DNA from 4 places in the Shewanella sp. KX20019 genome. Region 3 is predicted to be linked to each of the others. Evidence: predicted binding sites of a transcription regulator. Region 3 holds the regulator's gene; each other region holds the start of a gene.
The links. Region 3 encodes sigma-54, which starts transcription at its own class of promoters, with help from an activator protein. Its sites were predicted from a motif close to GTTGGCACGNNNNTNGNNT; they were not measured.
Positions count from the first base shown of each region.

Region 1: a site for sigma-54 is predicted at 2,950-2,968, ahead of flgF (flagellar basal-body rod protein FlgF). Genes of this name have one in related genera too.
Region 2: a site for sigma-54 is predicted at 2,210-2,228, ahead of JK628_RS17490 (P-II family nitrogen regulator). Genes of this name have one in related genera too.
Region 4: a site for sigma-54 is predicted at 2,219-2,237, ahead of JK628_RS06630 (YggN family protein). Genes of this name have one in related genera too.

Region 1 is NZ_CP068437.1:1,801,789-1,807,530, reverse strand. Features, by position in the region: gene JK628_RS07920 (flagellar basal body P-ring protein FlgI) at 1-450, opposite strand, end outside; gene flgH (flagellar basal body L-ring protein FlgH) at 597-1,271, opposite strand; gene flgG (flagellar basal-body rod protein FlgG) at 1,371-2,159, opposite strand; gene flgF (flagellar basal-body rod protein FlgF) at 2,170-2,913, opposite strand; gene flgE (flagellar hook protein FlgE) at 3,920-5,281, opposite strand; gene flgD (flagellar hook assembly protein FlgD) at 5,357-5,742, opposite strand, start outside.
Region 2 is NZ_CP068437.1:4,037,240-4,042,981, forward strand. Features, by position in the region: gene JK628_RS17480 (hypothetical protein) at 41-358, opposite strand; gene JK628_RS17485 (ammonium transporter) at 566-1,816, opposite strand; gene JK628_RS17490 (P-II family nitrogen regulator) at 1,830-2,168, opposite strand; gene JK628_RS17495 (isochorismatase family protein) at 2,429-2,971, shown strand; gene nrfA (ammonia-forming nitrite reductase cytochrome c552 subunit) at 3,078-4,481, opposite strand; gene narQ (nitrate/nitrite two-component system sensor histidine kinase NarQ) at 4,722-5,742, shown strand, end outside.
Region 3 is NZ_CP068437.1:4,394,765-4,400,506, reverse strand. Features, by position in the region: gene rapZ (RNase adapter RapZ) at 1-796, opposite strand, end outside; gene ptsN (PTS IIA-like nitrogen regulatory protein PtsN) at 1,050-1,493, opposite strand; gene hpf (ribosome hibernation promoting factor) at 1,496-1,783, opposite strand; gene JK628_RS19065 (RNA polymerase factor sigma-54) at 1,814-3,325, opposite strand; gene lptB (LPS export ABC transporter ATP-binding protein) at 3,463-4,194, opposite strand; gene lptA (lipopolysaccharide transport periplasmic protein LptA) at 4,191-4,739, opposite strand; gene lptC (LPS export ABC transporter periplasmic protein LptC) at 4,798-5,355, opposite strand; gene kdsC (3-deoxy-manno-octulosonate-8-phosphatase KdsC) at 5,352-5,742, opposite strand, start outside.
Region 4 is NZ_CP068437.1:1,508,124-1,513,865, forward strand. Features, by position in the region: gene trmB (tRNA (guanosine(46)-N7)-methyltransferase TrmB) at 69-782, shown strand; gene JK628_RS06620 (YggL family protein) at 852-1,178, shown strand; gene glsB (glutaminase B) at 1,178-2,092, shown strand; gene JK628_RS06630 (YggN family protein) at 2,286-3,107, shown strand; gene JK628_RS06635 (LysR family transcriptional regulator) at 3,646-4,587, shown strand; gene JK628_RS06640 (DUF885 domain-containing protein) at 5,152-5,742, opposite strand, start outside.

The sequences.
Region 1 (5,742 bases), 2.6 Mb from region 3:
ATCTTGCCCTTCAGCGCTAAAACCACTGACGACCATGCTGCCCTGTGCAATCGCATACACGTTACCATCCACACCTTTTAGGAAGGTCTGTAGTAGCATGCCACCACGTAAACTTTTAGCTTCGCCTAAACTGGAGACGGTAATGTCTAATGTCTGACCGGGTTTAATAAAGGGTGGCATATTGGCACTTACCGCCACGACCGCAACATTCTTAATCTTAGGTCTGAAGTTATCAGGCAGATTAATGCCAAAGTTCTTCAGCATGGTTTTAAATGTTTGTTCGGTATAACGGGTTTTTTCGCCGGTACCTGGCAAACCCACCACTAAGCCATAACCAATCAATTGGTTACTGCGCACCCCTTGGACATTGGCAATATCTTTGATGCGCTGCGCATTTACCGGCGCAGCAATTACCATTATCGCGCAAAGTATTGCCAGTTTTATTTTCATCATGAAAAGTCCTTAGCTTAGTCGACGAACTTATCGCCGCTAAAAAGCTGCCCTAGCAGGCGGTTAGGTGTCGCAGTCCGCGCGGCACGTTGGCTTATTAGTGTTTTGGTCATTTTTACTTGATATTGATTACTCTGGCTCATGAGTTAAAACGGCCACCAGCTGCCCATAAAGAATGAACTTAGCCAGCCCACTTTCTGTACTTCGGCAAACGTTCCCGTGCCGCTATATTGAATACGCGCATTAGCGACTCGCGGCGAGTCGATGGTGTTATCTGGGCGAATATCCTGGGCGCGTACAATACCGGTAATACGCACAAACTCATCGCCGTTATTGATACTTATCCACTTCTCACCACGAATGACTAAATTGCCGTTATTAAGCACTTTCATCACATTGGCAGAAATGCTGCCCGATAAGCTGTTGCTTTGGTCAGCATCAGATTCACGCTTGGTGTTCATGCTGTCTTTGTAACGCAGATCGATTGGGTTACCGCCGATGGTGACGTTACCGCCGCCTGCGTAGATAGGGTCGAGAGACAGGTCGGTCCCGCGTGAAATCTCATTATTAGCACTCTTTTTCGCTTGGGTCGATTCCATCAGCATGACGGTAATAATGTCGCCCACTTTTAACGCTTTAATGTCTGAGTAGAGACTTGCTGCTTGGCTGTCTTGATACATAGATCCTGTAGCAGCAATCTTTGTTGGCGGCGCTTCAGGGTAAACAGGGGCGTAATACGGGTCGTCAGCAATCGGCTTTTGATTGGTTGAACTACAACCTGATAGCGCGGCAATAACGATTAATATCCAGTAACGACTCATACAAAACTCTCTTCACATTTAGGCCATATTGAGTGCCATATACGTTGAAATTAACAGTGGCGAGTAACACACTTAAGCCACTAAAACTGACCTACCTGCTTATAAATTCTGATTCACGTACGACAGCATCTGATCGACAGCAGAGATAACCTTGGAGTTCATCTCATAAATACGCTGGCTTTCGATCAGGTTCACTAGCTCTTCAGTCACGTTAACATTTGAGGTTTCTAATGCCCCTTGGCGGATTGCACCCATGCCGTCGAGTGATGCAGTGCCTTGGATAGGTGTGCCACTTGCGCCCGTTTCCATATAGAGGTTTTGCCCCATAGGATCTAGGCCCGCAGGGTTAATAAAATCAGACATTGCCAGCTGACCCACCACTTGGTTTTCAGCATTGCCCGGTGTTTTGACCGACACTTCACCTTCTGCCGACACGGTAATACTGCTGGCGTCATCTGGGATGGTTATTGCTGGTTGCACCACATAACCAGAGCCAGGCGTGACGATCTGCCCTGTGTCGTCTAGGCTAAATTGACCGGTACGGGTATAAGCGGCTGTACCGTCTGGCATCTGCACTTCGAAAAAGCCAGGGCCTTCAACCATCAAGTCTAATGAGTTATCGGTGGTCAACATGTTGCCTTGGGTAAACACTTTTTGCGTCGCCACCACCTTGGTACCTGCGCCAATGTTCAAACCGTTAGGCAATTTAGTATTTGACGCACTCACACCACCAGCTTGATTAACGTTTTGATAGAGCAGGTCTTCAAAAACGGCACGACTCTTCTTAAAACCTACAGTACTGGCGTTGGCCACGTTGTTTGAGATAACAGAGATGTCAGTTTGCTGAGCGTCTAAACCAGTCTTACTTATCCATAAAGCGGGATGCATATCATATCTCCTAGCTTATGCGCATTAATGAAGCGGAAGCTTTATCAATTTCTTCAGCTGTTTTCATCATTTTGACCTGCATCTCAAACTGACGTTGTATGTCAATCATCGATACCATTTCATGTACTGCGTTAACGTTACTGCCTTCAACAGCACCGCTAAGTAGGCCGACGCTAGGATCTGCAGCGGCGACTTCACCTGACATTTGACGGAATAAACCATCTTGGCCACGCATTAAATTTTCATTACCAGGGTTGACCAGCTTAATGCGGCCCACCTCTTCAATAACCTCAGCAGTGGCACCCGACGGACGGACGGAGATGATGCCATCTTGAGATATTTCAATTTTTTCGATAGGCAGTGGCAACACGATGGGGCCGTTGTCACCCATCACCGCCGTGCCTCTATCATTGCGTAATACGCCAGTGGTATCGAAACTTAAGCTACCTGAGCGAGTATAAGCTTCGCCGCCATCTTCGGCTTGAACGGCAATCCAGCCATCGCCTTTTACAGCAATATCTAGGTCTCGACCTGTGGTCTTTATTGGGCCATTTTCAAAGTTAGCAGACGGGTTTTCAGTCATGGCGAACACACGCGTTGGCAAGCCATCACCAAAGGCTTGCATCGAACGCGCCTGAGCGAGATCTGATTTAAAACCATCGGTACTGGCATTTGCCAAATTGTTTGCGCTAATCGCCAACGCATTCATATTCTGTTTCGCGCCGCTCATGGCGACATAGAGTAACTTGTCCACTTAACGCTCCGTCAAACTTCCGTCTAACGTATTAATTAGCAAGCATCGTGCCAAGATAAGCAAAAAAGGTTCTAGGTTAAAGCCAATACGAGAATGAAAGGACGGACAAACGAAGATGGAATACAAAGACGCAACGGCCTACGGCCTTACGGCACACGACTTCGTCACTACGGAACGCTTCGCTTACGGTGGAACTAGAACAGGAAAAGCGACGGCATAAATGCCGACCTACAAAAGATAATCGTAAACACCTACATAGGTATTACAACACCGCTGTAGGTTGGGCTTTAGCCCATCAATCATTGCAATCGACCACGCTAACTGACGGCATAAATGCCGACCTACTTTAAAAGAAGGTTCTAGCAAAGCATAAAATCAGCATCAAAAGCCGAATGGTGTTTTCTGTTGATTTCCTAGCAGGACGCAGTCCGTCCTAGCAGTGAGCTGGCGAACGTCCTAGTACCTAGGATCTTCTCAGCTTTCAGATAGGTTCTAGCAAAGCATAACATCACAAGCCAAATGGTGTTTTCAGTTGATCTCCTAGCAGGACCTAGTCCGTCCTAGCAGTGAGCTGGCGAACGTCCTAGTACCTAGGATCTTCTCAGCTTTCAAATACGGTAAAAACTTAGACGAACGGCCTTACGGAACGCTTCGCTTACGGTAAAACTAGAACAGGAAAAGCGACGGCATAAATGCCGACCTACTTTAAAAGAAGGTTCTAGGTTCTAGGTTCTAGCAAAGCATAACATCAACATCACAAGCCAAATGGTGTTTTCTGTTGATCTCCTAGCAGGACCTAGTCCGTCCTAGCAGTGAGCTGGCGAACGTCCTAGTACCTAGGATCTTCTCAGCTTTCAGATTAGGTTCTAGAGGAACTCTTAAAAAAATAAAGGCAACAAAGCACCGCTAATACGGACATTTGTTGCCTTAATTCCTCCTCGCAGTTAGCCTGCGAACGTTCTAGCTAGGCAACCCCGAAGCGAAGCGCCCTTATCTACCCAGTCAATTAACGGATCTGCAGTACCGTTTGTTGTAGCGTATTGTTGACTTCCAACGTTCTAGAGTTGGCTTGGAAGTTTCGTTGAGCAGAGATAAGATCAACCAATTCAGTGGTCAAATCCACGTTTGACTGCTCTAGTGCTGATGAACGAATACTACCAAAAGTACCACTGTTTGCCTCGCCCGCTAATGCAGGACCTGAATCTAGACTAGCTTTCCAAGAAGTATTACCCGCCTGTGACAAACCTTGCTCATTAGCAAAGCGTACTAACGCCACCCGTGCCAATGGCACTGTAGAACCATTACTGTAACTGGCATTGATAAGGCCATCGGCACCAACTTCAACGTTAGTTAAGCGACCGACTGTAGTACCATCTTGTGTCAATTCGGTCACTTCAAAGGGTGATGCGTACTGAGTTGGGTTATTAAAGGTAAGATTTAAAGTTTGTGTACCATCGGCACCTGGGCCGAGTACATTGGCGCCGCCAACACCGAGCGCTTCAGTCTGAATAGTCGCTGGATTACTACCGGTGTATGCACCAGTGTCATTGAATGAAATTGCAGCGCCTCTCCAGCCACCCGCTGATTCAGCATTTTTAGTGCCATCTACCAGACCATCACCGCTAGTATCTACATCGTAGGTTCCTGAAGCTGGATCAACATTCACTTTTTTGCCATCAACCGCGTAAAACGCAACCCAGTTGCTTTCACCGGTATGGGCAGCATCTGGTGGGCGGACAAAGTAAGTCGTCATAACATGTGGCTCACCTAATGAGTCATACATGGTGACTGAGGTTGAGTTGTTAAATGTATCAGGGTCATTGGGATCAAAATTTGCTGGATCGAATGTTTTATCGCCGGCATTGAGGTTCATCTGCATACCGATATTATCGGTCTTTACTGGGCTACCCGCGGTATCGGGAATCTGTACAGGCTCAGTAGTGGTCAAACTCACTGAGGTTGAGTTGCCATCTTTGTCTACAGGGAAGGTTTGCAGGAAATTACCGGCAGAATCGACCATGTAGTTGTTCGAATCAAACTTGAATGCACCCGCACGAGTGAAGGAGTGATCTTGTGAGCCAATTTCTGAAGAGGTTACGAAGAAACCGCCACCGTTAATCGCCATATCAAGTGAGTTATTGGTAAATTGTAAACTGCCTTGATGGAACTGTTGTGCCACTTGGCTAGTAGCTACACCACCGCCGACTGTGGTCTTGCTGTTGGCAAAAATAGAGCTGGCGTAAACATCAGCAAACTCGGCACGTGATTCTTTAAAACCTGTGGTGTTGACGTTAGCGATATTGTTTGCAGTTGTATTTAGGTCTTTTTGCGCAGACGATATACCGCTCAGAGCAATGTTAAATGACATAATTCACCTCAATCCTTGTTCAATTCGTTTTAGGAGAGACTTTATCCGTCTCTCTTATTAATATCTGTCGTACGTTTACGATTCTGAAACTGCTAACACGTCACTAATCTTAATGCCGCCAACACCGCGCAAGTTCAAAATTGCGCCAGTAGCTGCTGTGCCTAACGACACACTTGTCACGTGAGCATAAGTTGAAACGGGTAACTCTTCACTCTTACCATCGACTTTACCGGTCACTTTAAGGGTGTAACTCCCTTCAGCGACGGGCTCGCCATTTTTACCCATGCCGTCCCACGTGATATCAACATTTCCACCTGCACTGCCATCCACTTGAAAAGTCGATACCAACTGGCCGGTTTCATCTTCCACTCTCACGGTTAAATCTTTAATCGTTTCAGGCGTACTGACGATGCCTTTTATGTTCGGCTCTTCAGCTGAGATATAACCGGTATCGGATGGAA
Region 2 (5,742 bases), 360 kb from region 3:
AAATCAAAAGTATACTAACCATAGAAAGCCTCAGCCTCTATTACTTAGCCTGTGGCTGATCGATCTCAATGTAGAGCTGTTGTTTTTGATATTCATAAGGCCTATAGAACTGGCCACGACAGGTAAAATAACGATAAGGTGTAGCAATAGGCAAGCAACCCACGGGCAATGCTTGTAAGATTTGGATTTGTTGTTGAAATCTGAGCATTTCCTGCCATTCATGGTCTGCAAGCACCTGATCGCGCACAGCAAAAGCATCGAACGGTTCGCTAGATTTTCGCACCACAACCTGCCCCGCTACTGCCGGTAAGCAGTAGGTAAACAACAGCAATAGGCTAATGCTAATCACTTTACTCATCAGATAAGTACCCAATTATAGTAGCAAGTCTCCAGCCATCGTATACCGATAACCACAGCAATTCCACCAAGTCTCTTATCATTAATAGAAAGGCCATAACATCGCTTAAGGGGAAATTTCAGCTAGCGTAATTGCATTGTAGATTAATCAAATGCCCAGATAAAAAGCAGGGCCTAAGCCCTGCTCCCTTGCTGTACCATAACAATATTAGTTGGCACTTTTCACCGAGACAAACTCAGGGTATGCATCAATACCGCAATCAGATGCATCCATTCCATTATACTCTTCCTCTTCTGTAACACGGATCCCCATCGTCAATTTGAGTCCAAGCCACACAACAGTAGACGCCAAGAATACCCAACCGAATATCACTGCAGCACCATAAAGCTGTGTGCCAAAAGAGGCATCGGCGTTAGACAGCGGAACCAACATTAACCCCAGTAACCCAGCTACACCATGGACTGAGATAGCACCGACTGGATCATCAATTTTTACTCGGTCAAACGCAACAATAGAGAATATAACCACGCCGCCAGCCACGATACCAATGACGCCGGCCATAGCAAGAGAGGGAGATAAAGGATCTGCAGTAATCGCAACAAGCCCTGCCAAGGCACCATTTAAGATCATGGTTAAATCAGCTTTGCCCCAAATCAACCGACATACAATCAGTGCTGAAATAGCACCAAAGGCGGCTGCAGAGTTAGTATTAACAAAAATTTTGGCCACTGCGCTAGCATTTTCAGCATCCGACACTAGCAGCTGTGAGCCACCATTAAAGCCAAACCAGCCCATCCACAAGATAAACATGCCCAGTGTAGCCATAGGTAAATTAGAACCAGGAATCGGATTAACTTGACCATTAGCGCCATATTTACCTTTTCGAGCGCCAAGTAGCAGTACGCCTGAGATAGCCGCTGCCGCACCCGCCATATGCACAATACCGCTTCCAGCAAAATCAACAAAACCCGCTTCAGACAAGAAGCCTCCGCCCCATGTCCAGTAACCTTCCACCGGATAAATAACCGCTGTCATAAATACTGAGAATGCAAGAAACGCCCATAGCTTCATTCTTTCTGCCACTGCACCAGATACAATCGACATCGCCGTTGCAACAAACACCACTTGGAAGAAAAAGTCAGACTCAAGCGCATGATCTGCGCCATCGGATTGCGATCCAATCAATGATCCAAACGAAGGTAACCATCCACCTTCAGTGTTATCAACGTACATAATGTTATAACCAACAACTAAATACATTACACAGGCAATTGAATATAAGCAGACGTTCTTAGTTAAAATTTCAGTGGTATTTTTAGAGCGAACAAGACCCGCTTCTAACATAGCGAAACCGGCTGCCATCCACATCACTAACGCACCAGAGATAAGAAAGTAAAACGTATCAAGGGCAAATCGTAGCTCTGTGACCGTTAATCCTAGTTTGGTTAATTCATCCATTGTCCTATCTCCTTTAAAGTGCTTCGTTGTCGAGTTCGCCAGTTCTTATTCTGGTTGCTTGCTCTAGGTTGGTAACAAAGATCTTTCCGTCACCAATTTTGCCAGTACGAGCGGCATTCGTTATCGCCTCGACGAGCATCTCTACGTTTTCTGCTTTAGTGGCAATTTCAAGCTTCACCTTGGGTAAAAAATCAACCTGATACTCAGCGCCTCGATATAGTTCGGTATGTCCCTTTTGTCGACCAAATCCTTTTACTTCAGTTACTGTCATTCCCTCAATGCCCACATTGGCGATGGCTTCTCTTACATCATCTAACTTAAACGGCTTGATAATGGCGCTGACTAATTTCATGGCAAACTCCCTGAAGACTATTTTTAATTCTACTAAAGACAATTCAAGCATTAGGCCAAATATTAAATTCGTTAAAAAACACAGTGATAGCTTAATCTTGTCACAAGAGACAGCATATTAATGCACCAAAAAAGTGCAGTTATTCACTTCCTGCACACTCATAAGGCAAAGTGGTAGCGGCTTAGACTTATCGCCTATTGGATAAAATCGACTTTTGAGGTGTACTGGTAGCCTATTGCAACAAGCCTAAGGACATTAGAATGTTGAAGCCAGAAGATTGCGTATTAGTCATTGTTGACGTGCAGGGGCAACTTGCACGAGTCATGCATCAAAGTGAAGAGTTACACCATAAATTAACGCTGCTTATTAAAGGCATTCAGTTATTCGACATTCCTATCCTATGGCTCGAACAGCTGCCCGATAAATTGGGCGCCACCACTGACGTATTGGCCGCCGAGCTGATAAAAACCACAGAGCCAATTGCAAAACAACATTTTAGTGGCTGGCAATGCCCAAGATTCAGAGCAAAATTGTCAGCAATGGGGCAGAAACATATACTGGTTGCGGGCATAGAAACCCATGTTTGTGTGTACCAAACTTGTATGGATCTATTGGATAATGCTTATCCAACCCACTTAGTTGTAGATGCTATGTCTTCGCGAGATCCTCACAATAAGAAGCTTGGGATAGAGATGATGCAAGCGCATGGGGCGTTACAAACCAATGTAGAGTCACTACTGTTCGAACTGCAACATGAAGCCCTTGGTGAAAGGTTTAAGGCATTACTTACCTTGATTAAATAACTTATTAGTAATTCAGCTATGCTTTATCGCAGCCAAAAAAAAAGCCCTCATTAATGAGGGCTTTTTATAGAGAGCTAGGTAACAAAACCTAACAACACATTAGTCGCTACTTGTAAGTTGCTTCGCGTTTTTCAGCTTCAGCTTCCCACTGAGGAACCAGTGTTTTCTTGAATTCAGCTTTATCAGCATTCATCTTCTTCATATCCATACCTAGAGCCGCTTGAGCTTTAGCCTTGGTAGAAGTGTCTGGGTAAGCAATAGGTTGTTTAACACCTTTAGCAGCAAGTAGTTGAGCTAGCTTGATGCGAGCATCAGCAGCTTTATCTACCGCAGTACCAAGTACGCGTAGTGCTTCGTCAGCAGCGTGAGCAGCAACACCGTGTGATGCAGTTGCATAATCCCAGCGCCATTGTGAATGACGGATATCCATAAGGATAGGCTTCATTTCAGTTGCAGTTGCACCCGCATCCCAAGCAGCTTTTGCTTCGAAGTGAGCTTTAACTAACTGAGTTTCAGCACGTGCTTTAAGATCAGCAACTTTATGCTTACGCTCTTCAGTTAGGTTAACCATGAACTCTTTGCTTTGCTCGTGACAAGTAGCACAAGTTTCTTCAAAGCGATCGAATGGGTTACCAACTTTATGGTCAGTAAACTTACGACCTTCAGCATTCTTAACTTTAGGCATGTGACAGTCAGTACAACTTACGTTGTTCTTACCGTGAACACCTAGCTGCCAAGTTTCATAACCTGGGTGCTGTGCTTTAAGCATTGGAGTCTTAGAAACAGCGTGAGTCCAATCTGAGAACTCGATGTTGTCATAGTAGACTTCCATCTGTTCAACTGTGGTACCGTTATCCCAAGGGAATTTAACAAAGCCTTTCTTGTCTTTAGTCTTCTCGAAGTAGTACTCGACGTGACACTGACCACAAACCATTGACTGCTTGTCTTTACGAGAAGCTTTATCAAATGGTGTGCCTAGAGTTTCCATTGCACGCTCGCCGAATGGACGAGAGATACGTAGCTTAGACTTACCTTTTTCGTGACAGTCACCGCAACCAAGAACGTTTACGATTTCTGGACCGCCTTTAGCCCACTTGCCTGTAAAGTAGCCGTCTTCACCTTGCTCTTCGATCATGCGAGGTACATCAGGGCTCTTACAAGACCAACATGCCATTGGCATTGGACCGTCTTCAGCAGATTTTGGACCACCAGTACGTAGCGTATTACGAACATCGGTAATAGCATACATGTGACCGCGTGGAGCGTTATAGTCTTTCGCAAAACCGTAACCAGCCCAAAGCACAACTAAGCTTGGAACTTGCTCAAGCATATCAACAACTTCTTTACTTTCTGAAGTGTCATGCCAGCTATCATACTGCTTAGAAAATTTATCTTTATAAACCTCGTTACGAGGTTCAGTTTTGTCACTTGCGAATGCGCTACCAGCGATTAAACTTGCAGCAACCATTGCACTTAGTGCAAAAGTTTTTTTAGTTAATGTTCTCACCATCTCATCTCCATTTTACTTTATAATCTTTATAGTCCCACCTATTCCAAGGTCAAAGTTAGTCTCTTGCAGCAAACATAGACATACCCCATTAGGGGTATCCGCCTTAAAACTTGCGGTAGATCAACTTGTAAACGTGTTGTTGCTCACACTTTTATGTTTTTAGTAACGTATTCAAGTAGTCACTAATATAGAACAGCTATAAACGAATAGCACATAAAGCCAATAAATGAGAGTTTTTGAATGAAAAAAGGCAGACTTACATCAGCGATATGGGGATTCATGCTAACGCTGATATTACTGTCCAGCGGACTAGCCATTTTTGCCATCGTTAATTTGTCCTACAGTTTAGGCGATGCTAGAGCAATTAATGCTTCAGGGTCGCTAAGAATGCAAAGTTATCGACTAATGTTTTATGCTAATTCTGGAAGTGAATCGGCAGCTGATAAAATAGCAGAGTTTGAAAATACATTAAATTCTCAAGCACTTAAAGCATCACTTACCTGGTACACTCCACAAGACATGAAGGATAAGTACTTAGCCGTCATCGATAAGTGGCAAGTGATGCGTTATTACATAGAATCGGAGAACTCTAGACTGTATGCCGCGGCGCTAAAAGACTTCGTCGATACCATTGATCTTTTTGTATTAGAAACGGAGCAACATGCTGCCTTTAAACTTAAGCTACTTGCGATAAGCCAAATAGTCGGTTTAGGTATCATGCTGCTGGTTGCCTTTGTCACTGTAAGAATCGCCAAGCGCAAAGTTGTTAAGCCTTTGCAACAATTAATGCAGGCTGCAGATACAATTTCACAAGGCAATTTTAATGTAGTAATGCCTAAAACAGAGTATATCGAATTGAGTGCATTAAGCAGTGCTCTCGATAGTACTGTAAAAAAACTGGCGAGTGTCTATCAAGGACTAGAATCTCAAGTACAAGAGAAGACCGTTGCTTTAACGCGTGCCAACAATGAGCTTAAATTACTCTATGACAATGTAGTAATGCTGCACTCAAGTAAATTAGACATAAGTACGCTGACTGATGCCATAAACCAATTGCAAACCCATGAACCTAACATCAGCTTGAGATTAGTCGTGGTAGAGGACGAACAGGTCCAATACATCATCGACGCACAAGGGGAGTGGCCCCATGACGTTAAAGCCTCACAGAAATTTGCACTGCTGTTTGAGCAAAACAATCTAGGTTATTTAGAAGTCATCTCTGATCACCCATTCTCAACAGCACTTTATAGTAACTTTGCCA
Region 3 (5,742 bases):
TGAAGTGTTCAGCGAGCCGTTCGGTGACATAAACAGAGCGATGTTGACCACCGGTACAGCCAATGGCAATGGTGAGGTAACTACGGTTGTTACGCTCTAAATCAGGTAACCAAGTTTCGAGTAAGTTCTCAATTTGCCAGATAAACTTATTCACCAGAGGGTGTAGGTTTAAAAACTCCTGTACTGGCTTATCAAGCCCAGTCATGGGCCGAAGCTCTGGTTCCCAATGTGGGTTTGGCAAAAATCGAACATCAAACATAAAGTCGGCTTCTGTTGGCATACCATGTTTAAAGCCAAAAGATTCAAACTTAATCATCAGTTCTTTATTTATATTGCCCAATAAAATTTCACGAACTTGGTCGTTGAGATCATAAATATTTAGATTTGAGGTATCAATATAGTGGTCAACTATTTTCGCCAGAGGTTCAAGCTGGCGGCCTTCAAGCTGAATCGCTTCTTTCAATGAAATATTGGCATGAGACAAAGGGTGCAGGCGACGGGTCTCGTTATAGCGCTTGAGTAGCACTTCATCACTAGAGTTTAAAAAGAAACTGAGTAACTCCACCCCTTCAGGCAAGTGGGTTAAATGTTTTGTCAGTTCATTCTCTTTCTCTGGCATGTTGCGGATATCAACACTAATGGCGACTAATTCTGAGTTCCCCGAAAGTTGCTCAAGCAGAGTTCCCATCATTGGCAAGGGGAGGTTATCGACGCAATAATAGCCGAGATCTTCTAGCATCCTTAGCAGTACTGATTTTCCTGAGCCTGAACGACCAGAGACTAGAACGAGTTTCATCTTTTGAATACCTGATAAAAGTTAGAATATATGTGTTATAGATGTATACGAGATGTACAATGGTATAGATTAACTTTTTTCCGGCTTAAAGCAAGAGCTTAGGCTAGTTGGAAAGAACATTTCATATTGTTGTAATATACCCATCCTACTTGAAGATGCTCTTTTCAGCATGTCGATAAGTGGCTTGGGTATAAATACTTAGGTCTTTAAATAACCCTATTATATATCGATTATTTAAGGACCTAAATATTAGCTATTGTGTGATTAAGTCATATAGCTCTGATTCACTATTGCTTTTTCTTAGCTGCTTAACGATCGCTTTGTCGTTGAGTTTTTCTGCCATCGAAGACAGTGTTGCTAAGTGTTGTTTACATTGCTCCGCAGGCACCAATAGGGCAAACAGTATATCGACCGGCTGTTTATCTATCGAGTCAAAAGAGATCGGTGTTTCACATTTTATTAATATGCCCAGTGGATGGTCAATATTAGCCAATCTCCCGTGAGGGATTGCAATACCGTTGCCTATACCTGTGCTACCCATTTTTTCGCGAGCCAACAGGCTTTCGAAAATCTCTTGTGAAGAAAGGGTTGGGTACTGGACAGCGGCAATATCGCTGATTAACTCCAGTACCTTTTTCTTACTGCCCGGTGTGGCACAGGTAGTGCATTCCGGCTGCAGGATGGTGCGTAATTCCATCGTTAGTGTTTGGTCAGCTTCTCTTTGTGTTTAATAACCTGACGATCTAATTTATCGATCAGGGAGTCTATTGCGGCGTACATGTCCGCATGTTCCGAAGTGGCAAATACTTCACCTTTTTTTAGGTGAATTCGAGCTTCGGCAATCTGTTGCATTTTTTCAACGTTCAATATGACGTGCACATTATTGATCTGATCGAAATGACGTTCAAGCTTTGTAAATTTCTCTTCAACATAACTACGTAGTGACGCAGTGATTTCAACATGATGCCCAGTAAGGTTAATTTGCATAGAAAGATTCCTCCAAGTGCCTAATTTGAGTTATAAACTCTTGCGTTGGTTTGAGGGCGGAATTAGCATTGCTTCGCGGTATTTCGCGATAGTACGTCGAGCAACTTTAATCCCTTGTTCTGCCAAAAGCTGCGCCATTTTGCTGTCGCTTAATGGTTTCTTTTGGTTTTCAGCTGCGACTAACTTCTTAATAAACGCTCTAATTGCTGTTGATGAGCACTCTCCACCGTCATCTGTGCCAACATGACTTGAGAAGAAATACTTTAATTCGAAAATACCTCTAGGGGTATGCATATACTTTTGCGTGGTCACCCTTGAAATTGTCGACTCATGCATCTCTACGGCTTCGGCAATGTCGTTGAGTACCATAGGCTTCATGGCTTCTTCACCATATTCAAAAAAGCCCTGCTGGAACTTTACAATACAGTTAGAGACTTTAAGCAGAGTTTCATTGCGACTTTCAATGCTTTTAATAAACCATTTAGCTTCTTGTAGATGACCACGAATAAATTGGCCATCGGCTTGGCTTTTGGTACTGCGAGCCATCGAAGCATAATGCTGATTGACGTTGATTTTTGGCATGTAGTCGGGGTTTAATTCCACCACCCAGCGGCCTTTCTTTTTCGCCACTGAAACGTCGGGGATGACATATTCATCTTTACTACGCGTCACCGCCAGACCCGGCCTTGGGTTCAAGGTTTGAATAAGGCTGATAGCGTCGCGCAGATCATCCTCTTTGAGCTTGGTCTTACGCATCAATTGCCTAAAGTCGCGTCCGGCAATCAAATCTAAGTAATCTTTAATGAGCAGGCGAGCATTATCTATGTGCGGGGTTGTTTCGGCATATTGAGCCAATTGGATTAGTAGACATTCACTTAGATCTCTTGCTGCAACACCGATAGGGTCAAAATGTTGCACGCGTTTGAGCACGGCTTCCACTTCATCTAGCTCGATCTCTGGATCGCCCATCGCTTCAAGAATGTCGTCACAATTCTGAGTCAAATAACCACGTTCGTCGACGGCATCAATAATCGCGGTGGCAATCGCCAGGTCATTGTCAGAGAAGGGCGTTAAATTTTTCTGCCATTCAAGGTGTTCGTACAAACCTTCAGTGGTTTCACCTTGAAAGGGCATGTCATCATCACGCATGCCACCTGAGCTGGAGTTGGAAGAAACGGTATAGACTTCATCCCAAGTGGTATCCATTGGCAGTTCATCTGGCATCGAATCTTGCGTTAATGCATCTGAGGTATCTACCGCGGCACTATCTTGTTGTGGGTCAACATCAGCGCTAGCACTGTAGTCGTTGTCGCCATCAGACTCTGAATAGCTGTCAGAATCGGTCGTGGTTCTATCTTCGTTACTGACAGGTTCGCCGTCGGATTGCTCTTCATCTAATTCAAGCAGTGGATTAGATTCTAATGCTTGCTGGATCTCTTGTTGCAGCTCCAAAGAGGACAGTTGTAGCAGGCGAATAGCCTGCTGTAACTGTGGAGTCATGGTGAGCTGCTGACCCATTTTGAGCTGGAGTGACGCTTTCATCTTACCGCTATTCCCTACACTGTAATTAAACGTTGAAGCTCGTTGACTTGAAGAAGAGAGTTTAAAGGCTCAACACTTTGATTGTATTAACATACTTTATTAGTGCTACACAATTCAATGCTCATACTGTGGATTAACTATAGCCTGAATTGTTCACCTAAGTACACAGCTCGAACTTGCTGATTGTCTAAGATTTCGGCAGGCGTGCCTTCTGCAATTAGATTTCCGTGACTTACGATATAAGCATGCTCACAAACGTCCAATGTTTCACGGACATTGTGATCGGTTATCAACACGCCTAGCCCGCGGCTTTTTAACTGCTCAATAATCTTTTTAATATCGATAACCGATATTGGATCAACCCCGGCAAAAGGTTCATCAAGTAGAATAAATTTTGGATTTGCTGCCAATGCCCGTGCTATTTCAACTCTGCGTCGTTCACCCCCTGATAACGCCATACCTTGGCTATCACGGATATGGGTGATATGAAACTCTTCGAGAAGGTTTTCCAGCTGCTCTTCACGCTGCTCGTTATCAATATCACTGCGAGTCTGTAGTACCGCCATGATGTTGTCACGCACTGAGAGCTTTCTAAAAATGCTGGCTTCTTGTGGCAAGTAGCCAATGCCTTTACGTGCTCGAAGGTGCATTGGATCTAAGGTTAAATCATCATCATCGATAAAGATTTGCCCCTTGTCACTCTGTACCAAACCAACAACCATATAAAACGTTGTGGTTTTTCCTGCACCGTTTGGACCTAATAGCCCAACAATTTGTCCTGTTTTTACCGTTAAGCTCACATCTTGAACAACGGCTCGGCTCTTATAGCTTTTTGCTAAGTTGCGGGCGGTCAGCGTTTTTTGGATCATTGCTGCTCCTGCTTTTCAATGGGCTCGACTGGCGTTTCAGGAGTCTCTTCTTGATAAGCTTCTGGTTGGATGATAGTGATGACGCGATCATCACCTTGACCGGTACTTTCTGCGACTAATTGCTGTAGTCCAATATTGTATTTAATGCGATTGCCGGTGACTTGGCTACCCTCTTGCTCCAATGTGGCGTTACCTAATAAGGTTAGTGTTCTGGTTGCCAACTCATAGCGGATCTCTTTGGCACTTGCTGTCGCAGGGCGGCCATCTTCCATTATTTGAGTATAAGTTGCAGGGTTACCTGTTGCCACGAGCGTTTTGCCTGAGCCCGCCTCTTTGGAGAAAACCCGTAATTCATCAGCGTTCATTTTAATTGAACCTTGAGTGACTTCTACCGGACCAAAAAAGATCACTTGATTGTTTTTGATATCAGCTTCTTGGCGAGCAGCGGCAATTTCGACCTTCTGCTTTAAGTCATCGACTGCAGCATAGCTACTAACGCTGAGTAGGCACAATAGACCTGCAAGTATTGTTTGGTTGTATTTCATAACGTCCTTCTACTCCGCTATTGGGTTGCTAGCATGAGTGAGTATGTTTTTTAAGTGCTTATTTAGCATCGTAGATCCCTTCGACTTCACTGAGTAACTTTACACTTTGGGCATTCAGATCAGCATAAAGGCCAGTCCCCTGGATCACAAATTCATTGCCAGTAACGTGAATGATTTCATCAGAGGTCATTATCATCGTATTGAGATCAAGTTCTAAATAGGAGGTCGACAATGTTTGGATCGGCTCCTCTGGGCTAATAGAGTCGATAATAACATTGTTTTCCAATGAGACCTTGCCGGTTAAATTATTATGACTACCCTTGGTCGCTCTTAATCGCCACTGGGCTTGACCATCATCAGGGTAGATCAAATAAACAGGATCGGTGAAGTAGGTCATACTGGCTTCTTCAAAGTGTTCCATGTGCTTGGCGGTGACCTTACTATTAACTAGGCCCGCTTCATTGTATTCAGTGCTGCGCAGGTCGTTGATGATATAGTTAGGGCGTTCGCTTACATCAATGTCTAACGTTGGATCGCTTTTCTTGGACTGCACTTGCCAATAAAGGATAAGGGCTGTACCAAATAAAGCAATAATCGCTAGCGTGACGCGATTCATATGCTCATCCCGTGAGCAGACTCAAACTTACCTTGGCTAAGCAACAGTAAATCTGTGAGCTCTCGAAGGGCGCCGTGACCCCCTTTAATGTGGGTTGTCATCAAAGCATGCTGCTTAACATAGGGGTGACCATCGGCGACACAAACCGATAAACCTACCTCTTTCATTACGGGAAGATCAACCATATCATCACCGATATAGGCAACCTCGCTTGGGCTGACATTGTAAAGTGCTAACAGCTCATTATAGGGGGCCAGCTTATTATCTACGCCTTGGTAGATATGGGTGACGCCGAGCGCGGTCATTCTATCTTCGACAATTTGCGATTTACGGCCGGTAATGATGGCCACATTGATACCGCTTGAAAGCACTGAACGCACGCCGTAA
Region 4 (5,742 bases), 2.4 Mb from region 3:
GCGCTAAAGGTCTAACTTTGGATAATGCCTTTCTTTTTAATTAATAGCTGTCTTAAGCGAGGGCGAAAATGAGCGACGTAACAACCGCTGAATTCAATGAAGAGGGTAAATACCTTCGCAAAGTAAGAAGCTTTGTATTAAGAGAAGGCCGCCTAACGAAAGGCCAGGCAACTGCGTTGGAACAGCAGTGGCCAGCAATGGGTTTAGATTATACGCCCGAGCCTATCGATTTAGTCGAGGTTTTTGGTCGTGAAGCTGACACTGTGCTTGAGATTGGTTTTGGGATGGGCGCTTCATTAGTTGAAATGGCTAAAGCGGCTCCAGAATTGAACTTTATCGGCATTGAAGTACATAAGCCTGGTGTGGGGTCTTGTTTATCTGTTGCGGCAGAAGCTGGGGTCACTAACCTTCGCGTGTATCATCATGATGCACTTGAAGTGCTGGGAAACAGCATTGCCGAAGCCAGTTTGGCAAGGGTGCAATTATTCTTCCCAGATCCATGGCATAAGAAGCGTCATCACAAGCGTAGAATCGTGCAGGCTCCTTTCGCTGAACTTATCCGTAGCAAACTTAAAGTGGGCGGGGTGTTCCATCTGGCAACAGATTGGGAAAATTACAGCGAGCACATGTTAGAAGTCATGAAGAGTGCGCCAGGGTATAAAAACCAATCAGCGACAGGTGATGTTGTTGAGCGCCCTGAACATCGTCCACTAACAAAATTTGAAGCACGTGGTCACCGTTTAGGTCATGGCGTTTGGGATCTAATGTTTGAACGTGTTTAAGCGTTATCGATCTAGTGAGTTTCCGTTAGTTTAAATTAGTTTTGTTTATCACAATTGAGGAGTTCCACCATGGCAGCTAATCGTAGTCGTCGTTTACGTAAAAAGTTACGCGTTGATGAGTTTCAAGAGTTTGGATTCGATACCAATTGGACGTTCGATGAGTCTGTAACGGAAGAGCAGATTGATGCCATTGTTGATCAGTTTATCGATGAGATAATCGAACCTAGAGACCTTGGTTTCCATGGTGGCGGACACAAAGAGTGGGAAGGTATCATTGCTACTCAAGATATCGGTAAATGTACAGATGAAGATAGAGCTGCAGTTAAAACCTTCTTCGAAGGCCAACCTGTTGCTAATGTTGAAATCGGCGAGCTATACGATATCTGGTGGAGCTAATGCCTGAATTGGCATTACTTGAGGAGGTCGTAGAGAAAGTACGGCCTCTTTTAGGTAAAGGTAAAGTAGCAGACTACATTCCTGCACTTGCTGAGGTAAATACTCATAAATTGGGTATCGCCGTGACAACCAGAGATGGTGTCACTATTGGGGCTGGAGATTATCTCGAGCCCTTTTCAATTCAAAGTATTTCAAAAGTATTTAGCCTAACATTAGCGTTAATGCACTATGAAGAGCTTGAGATTTGGTCTCGTGTCGGCAAAGAGCCATCAGGACAATCTTTCAACTCACTAGTACAAGTTGAGTTGGAAAAAGGGCTACCACGAAACCCATTTATTAATGCGGGTGCCTTGGTTATCGCAGACCTTTTGCAAGGTAGGTTAGGCGCGCCAAAACAGCGAATGTTAGAGATAGTTCGTGAAATCAGTGATAACAACAGAGTGGGTTACGACAAAGTCGTTGCTAATTCAGAGTATCAACATAGCGCGCGCAATGCCGCAATTGCTTATTTGATGAAGTCGTTCGGTAACTTCAATAATGATGTTAATACTGTTCTTAAAAGTTATTTTCATTATTGCTCTTTGAGAATGAGTTGTGCTGATCTGTCTAAGGCAATGTTATACCTTGCTAACCGTGGAAAGACCCTCGCAGGTAAGCAACTTATTACGCCGGTGCAAACGCGGCAACTAAATGCTTTGTTAGCCACTTCGGGTTTATACGACGGGGCAGGCGAGTTTGCTTATCGGGTTGGTATGCCTGGAAAAAGTGGCGTAGGTGGTGGCATTATAGCCGTCATTCCAGGTGACATGTCAGTGTGCGTATGGTCACCGGAACTTGACGCTAATGGTAACTCACTTGCTGGAACCGCTGCGCTAGAAGCGCTTTGTCAATCGCTTGGGCGTTCAATCTTTTAATCCCCCGCCTCGCTCATGTGATATTTAGCCAATAGTTGGTAATATTGGCTAACTACCTCTGATGTTAACTATCTTCACATCGTTATTTTTAGCCTAGTAATCCCTATATAACAATCTCTTACCTTACTTGGCACGCTACGTGCTTTATCCTAGCTATAACATGATATTAAAATAGCGATAAAGGATTAAAGCAATGAAAAGACTTCTTACCTCAGTTGGTGTTTCCGCTGTACTACTGTCAGCGTCTAGCTTGCAAATAGTGAATGCTCATGAAGACTCAGATAAGCATTTTAACAACGAATGTGAAGTATCGTTAAATTACGATGTTACCGTTGAACCGAAAAAGTTAACTGTTAGTGACGTCGGTAAAGAGCAATACCGAATTGAAATGAATGAGCTTTTTGTCAATGGCGAACAAGTATCGCTAAACAAACAACAGCAAGCACTAGTTAACCAATACGCCGATGAGGTTTCAGCTCAAGTACCAGAAGTTATTGAGCTTGTGAATGACGCGGTTGCAATGGCATCGACGGCAGTGAGTATGGCATTGACCCCTCTATTAGGTGATGCTACTGGCGCTAAGATTGATGAGATGATGGATGGTTTACAAGAACGAATTGAAGATGTGGCTTACCAGAATGGTGACACCTTTTATCTTGGCGCGACAGAATCTTCTCTTGAAAATGCATTTGGCGAAGAGTTTGAAAAAGAGATGGAGCAGTTAGTACAAAACTCTATTGGCACCATGATGATGACGCTGGGTAGTCAAATGATGTCTGGTGAAGGTGATTCGTTTGAACAAAAAATGGAGTCATTTTCAACAAAGATGGACTCAATCGGCGACGATATAGAGTTGCAAATGGAAGAGCAAGCACAGGATCTGGAGGTTCGTGGGGAAAAGCTCTGTGAAAACTTTAAATCTTTAGTGAAATTGGAGAAAGAGTTACACACTCAAATTCCAGAGTTAGCAAAATACTCTTTAATAGCGACAGCAGACCAAACACTGCGTGAGTAAGCATTTATACCCATCTTCAATTAAGTAGGATGGGTATATGGTCATTTAGATGTGAACATACCTTGTATAGATATCCTTGTGTTGCCGCGTAAAATTGCAACAACCCCTGCATCCCACCTTTATGCAGGGGTTTTCGTTCGATTTCTTCCCATTAAAGAGTAATGATTCTAATGCAGGGCTTGAGTGATGACGTTTAGCTGACTAAGCGAAGCTCACAACGTCTCCTTGTTGTAAAATTGCCTAATAAGCGGCGGCAAAAACAACCGTGATAGAAAACAGCCTTAGTACAAAAGTACCTATATCCATCCCATTGAATCCTGCACTTTCAGGTAAGTTGGGTATATATGATCAGTTCTAAACATTTTTTTGGTATACTCCTCAAAATAAAAGCAAAATTCATTATTTTGTTAAATAACAAAACTCTACTCTAGCGTACATATATTCACTTAAGATATTGTTGTATAACAAATTGTTATTATGACGGTTATCTTAGCGATGGAAGTACTATTACTCTCGTAAACACCTTAAGGCGATTTACATGTTAGAACTTTTAGAACCAATCGCGATTTTTACTCATGTAGCTCGAGCGGGCAGTTTTAGCTCTGCGGCACGAAAGTTAGGCATATCTAAGTCAAAAGTGAGTACTCAGGTCGCAGATCTTGAGCACAAGCTTGGTGTCCAACTTATTCAGCGTACCACTCGTAGTTTAAGCCTAACAGAGGCTGGTCACCTGCTCTATGCGCAAGGCGAAGAGCTGCTAAGAGATGCAGACCAAGCTGTTGCCAGCGTACATAACCTAAATGATGCAACTCGTGGTGTATTGAAAGTGGGTATTTCACAATCTTTTGGTACGATGCACATCATTCCAGCCTTACCAGCTTTTATGGCAAAACACCCGGAGCTAGAGCTGCAAGTGAGTTTGCTTGATCACAAGGTTGATGTTGTAAGCGAAGGGTTAGATCTGTTGCTGACAATGTCAGAGCAGTTGCCTCTTGGCATGGTTGCTAGGCCGCTTATGAAATGTCAGTTCTTGCTGGCAGCGTCGCCATCTTATATTGAACAACATGGTATGCCAAATAGTCCTGAACAGCTGGTTGATCACAACTGCCTTGTTTATCAAGGTGAATGGCATGAGCATAGTGTTTGGCAGTTTAGGCAAGGCGATGATTATTGTGAGATAGGCGTATCGGGCAACTTTAGAGTCGATAATGCACCTGCGCTAAAAACAGCTGCAGTGAGTGGTTTAGGTGTGGTTTATCTTGCCAGTTATTTATTGGAAGATGAAATTGCTCAAGGCACGCTAGTACCTATTCTTGATGAGTGGCAATTGACCAATCATCTGCCTTTACAAGCTGTATATCCAAGACGTAAACACCTAGCACCAAAGGTCAGCGCATTCATCGATTTCATTAAAGATCATATCGGTAGCCCACCTTATTGGGACGATCCATATAAAGAATTGTATGCAAAACGTAAGTAAAAATGGGAAACATTGTTTCTTATTTAGAACAATATTTTTTCTTGTCGTTAACGTGCCTATTAAAGTTTATTGAAATCAGCAGTTTAGATTGGTATGCGTGTTGTTTAGTTTATGCGAATTTAGCCGTGGCTAATGCTGGTTTTTGACGTTTAGGTTGCAGTTTGTTCTCAATTTAATACAATTGCAGCCAGTTGATTCAAAATGATTTGAGTCCTATAGCAGAGTTGAGAATGACCCCTCTTTATTGCGCTATACAGATCAGCTTAACGCAGTTTTGATTCAACGCTAGCAGAAGTTTACGAACTAAAATAATGCTAGCCTTCAAACCATCATCCTAGTTTTGGTTTACCCCGGCTTTTACCGGGGTATTTTTCTGTTAACGGCTTCAAATCTATCAGTGCCCTACAATTCAAGTTATTTGCTAATATAAGCAGAAGTTTGAAAGCAGATAGATGATGCTTATCAGGCTAGATGAGATAAAAAAGCCACTATAATTAGTGGCTTTTTTTGCGTCAGTTGATTAGTCATACCAATTGCATTACGGATCAACTAGGCCAAGTAGGTTTAGCTACTTTTCTCTATCCACAGCACTATTTCAGACTCAAGCACATCAAGTGGAACCGGACCGTTTTGCAATACGACGGTATGGAAATCTCTTATATCGAACTTATCACCCAGCGCTGTTTGTGCTTTTGCTCTTAGTTCGAGCAGCTTTAACATGCCGACTTTATAGGCTGTTGCTTGTGATGGCATCACGATATGCCTTTCTACCATTTTAATGGCGTCAGACTCTGCGTTGGGTGTATTGGAAACATAGTAGTTTATCGAGTCTTCACGCGACCACTTTTTAGCATGAATACCAGTATCAACTACCAGGCGACATGCGCGCCACAATTCCATGGCTAAGCGGCCAAAATCAGAATAGGGATCAGCATACATGCCCATCTCTTTAGGGAAGTACTCGCTATACAAACCCCACCCTTCAATGTAAGCGGTATAACCGCCATATTTACGGAACTTCGGCACCCCCTCAAGCTCTTGAGCGATAGCTATCTGCATATGATGACCAGGTGTTCCCTCATGATAAGCGAGAGCCTCCATTTGGTATTTTGGCATCGCTTTCATGTCATAAAGGTTTGCGTAGTAGGTGCCAGG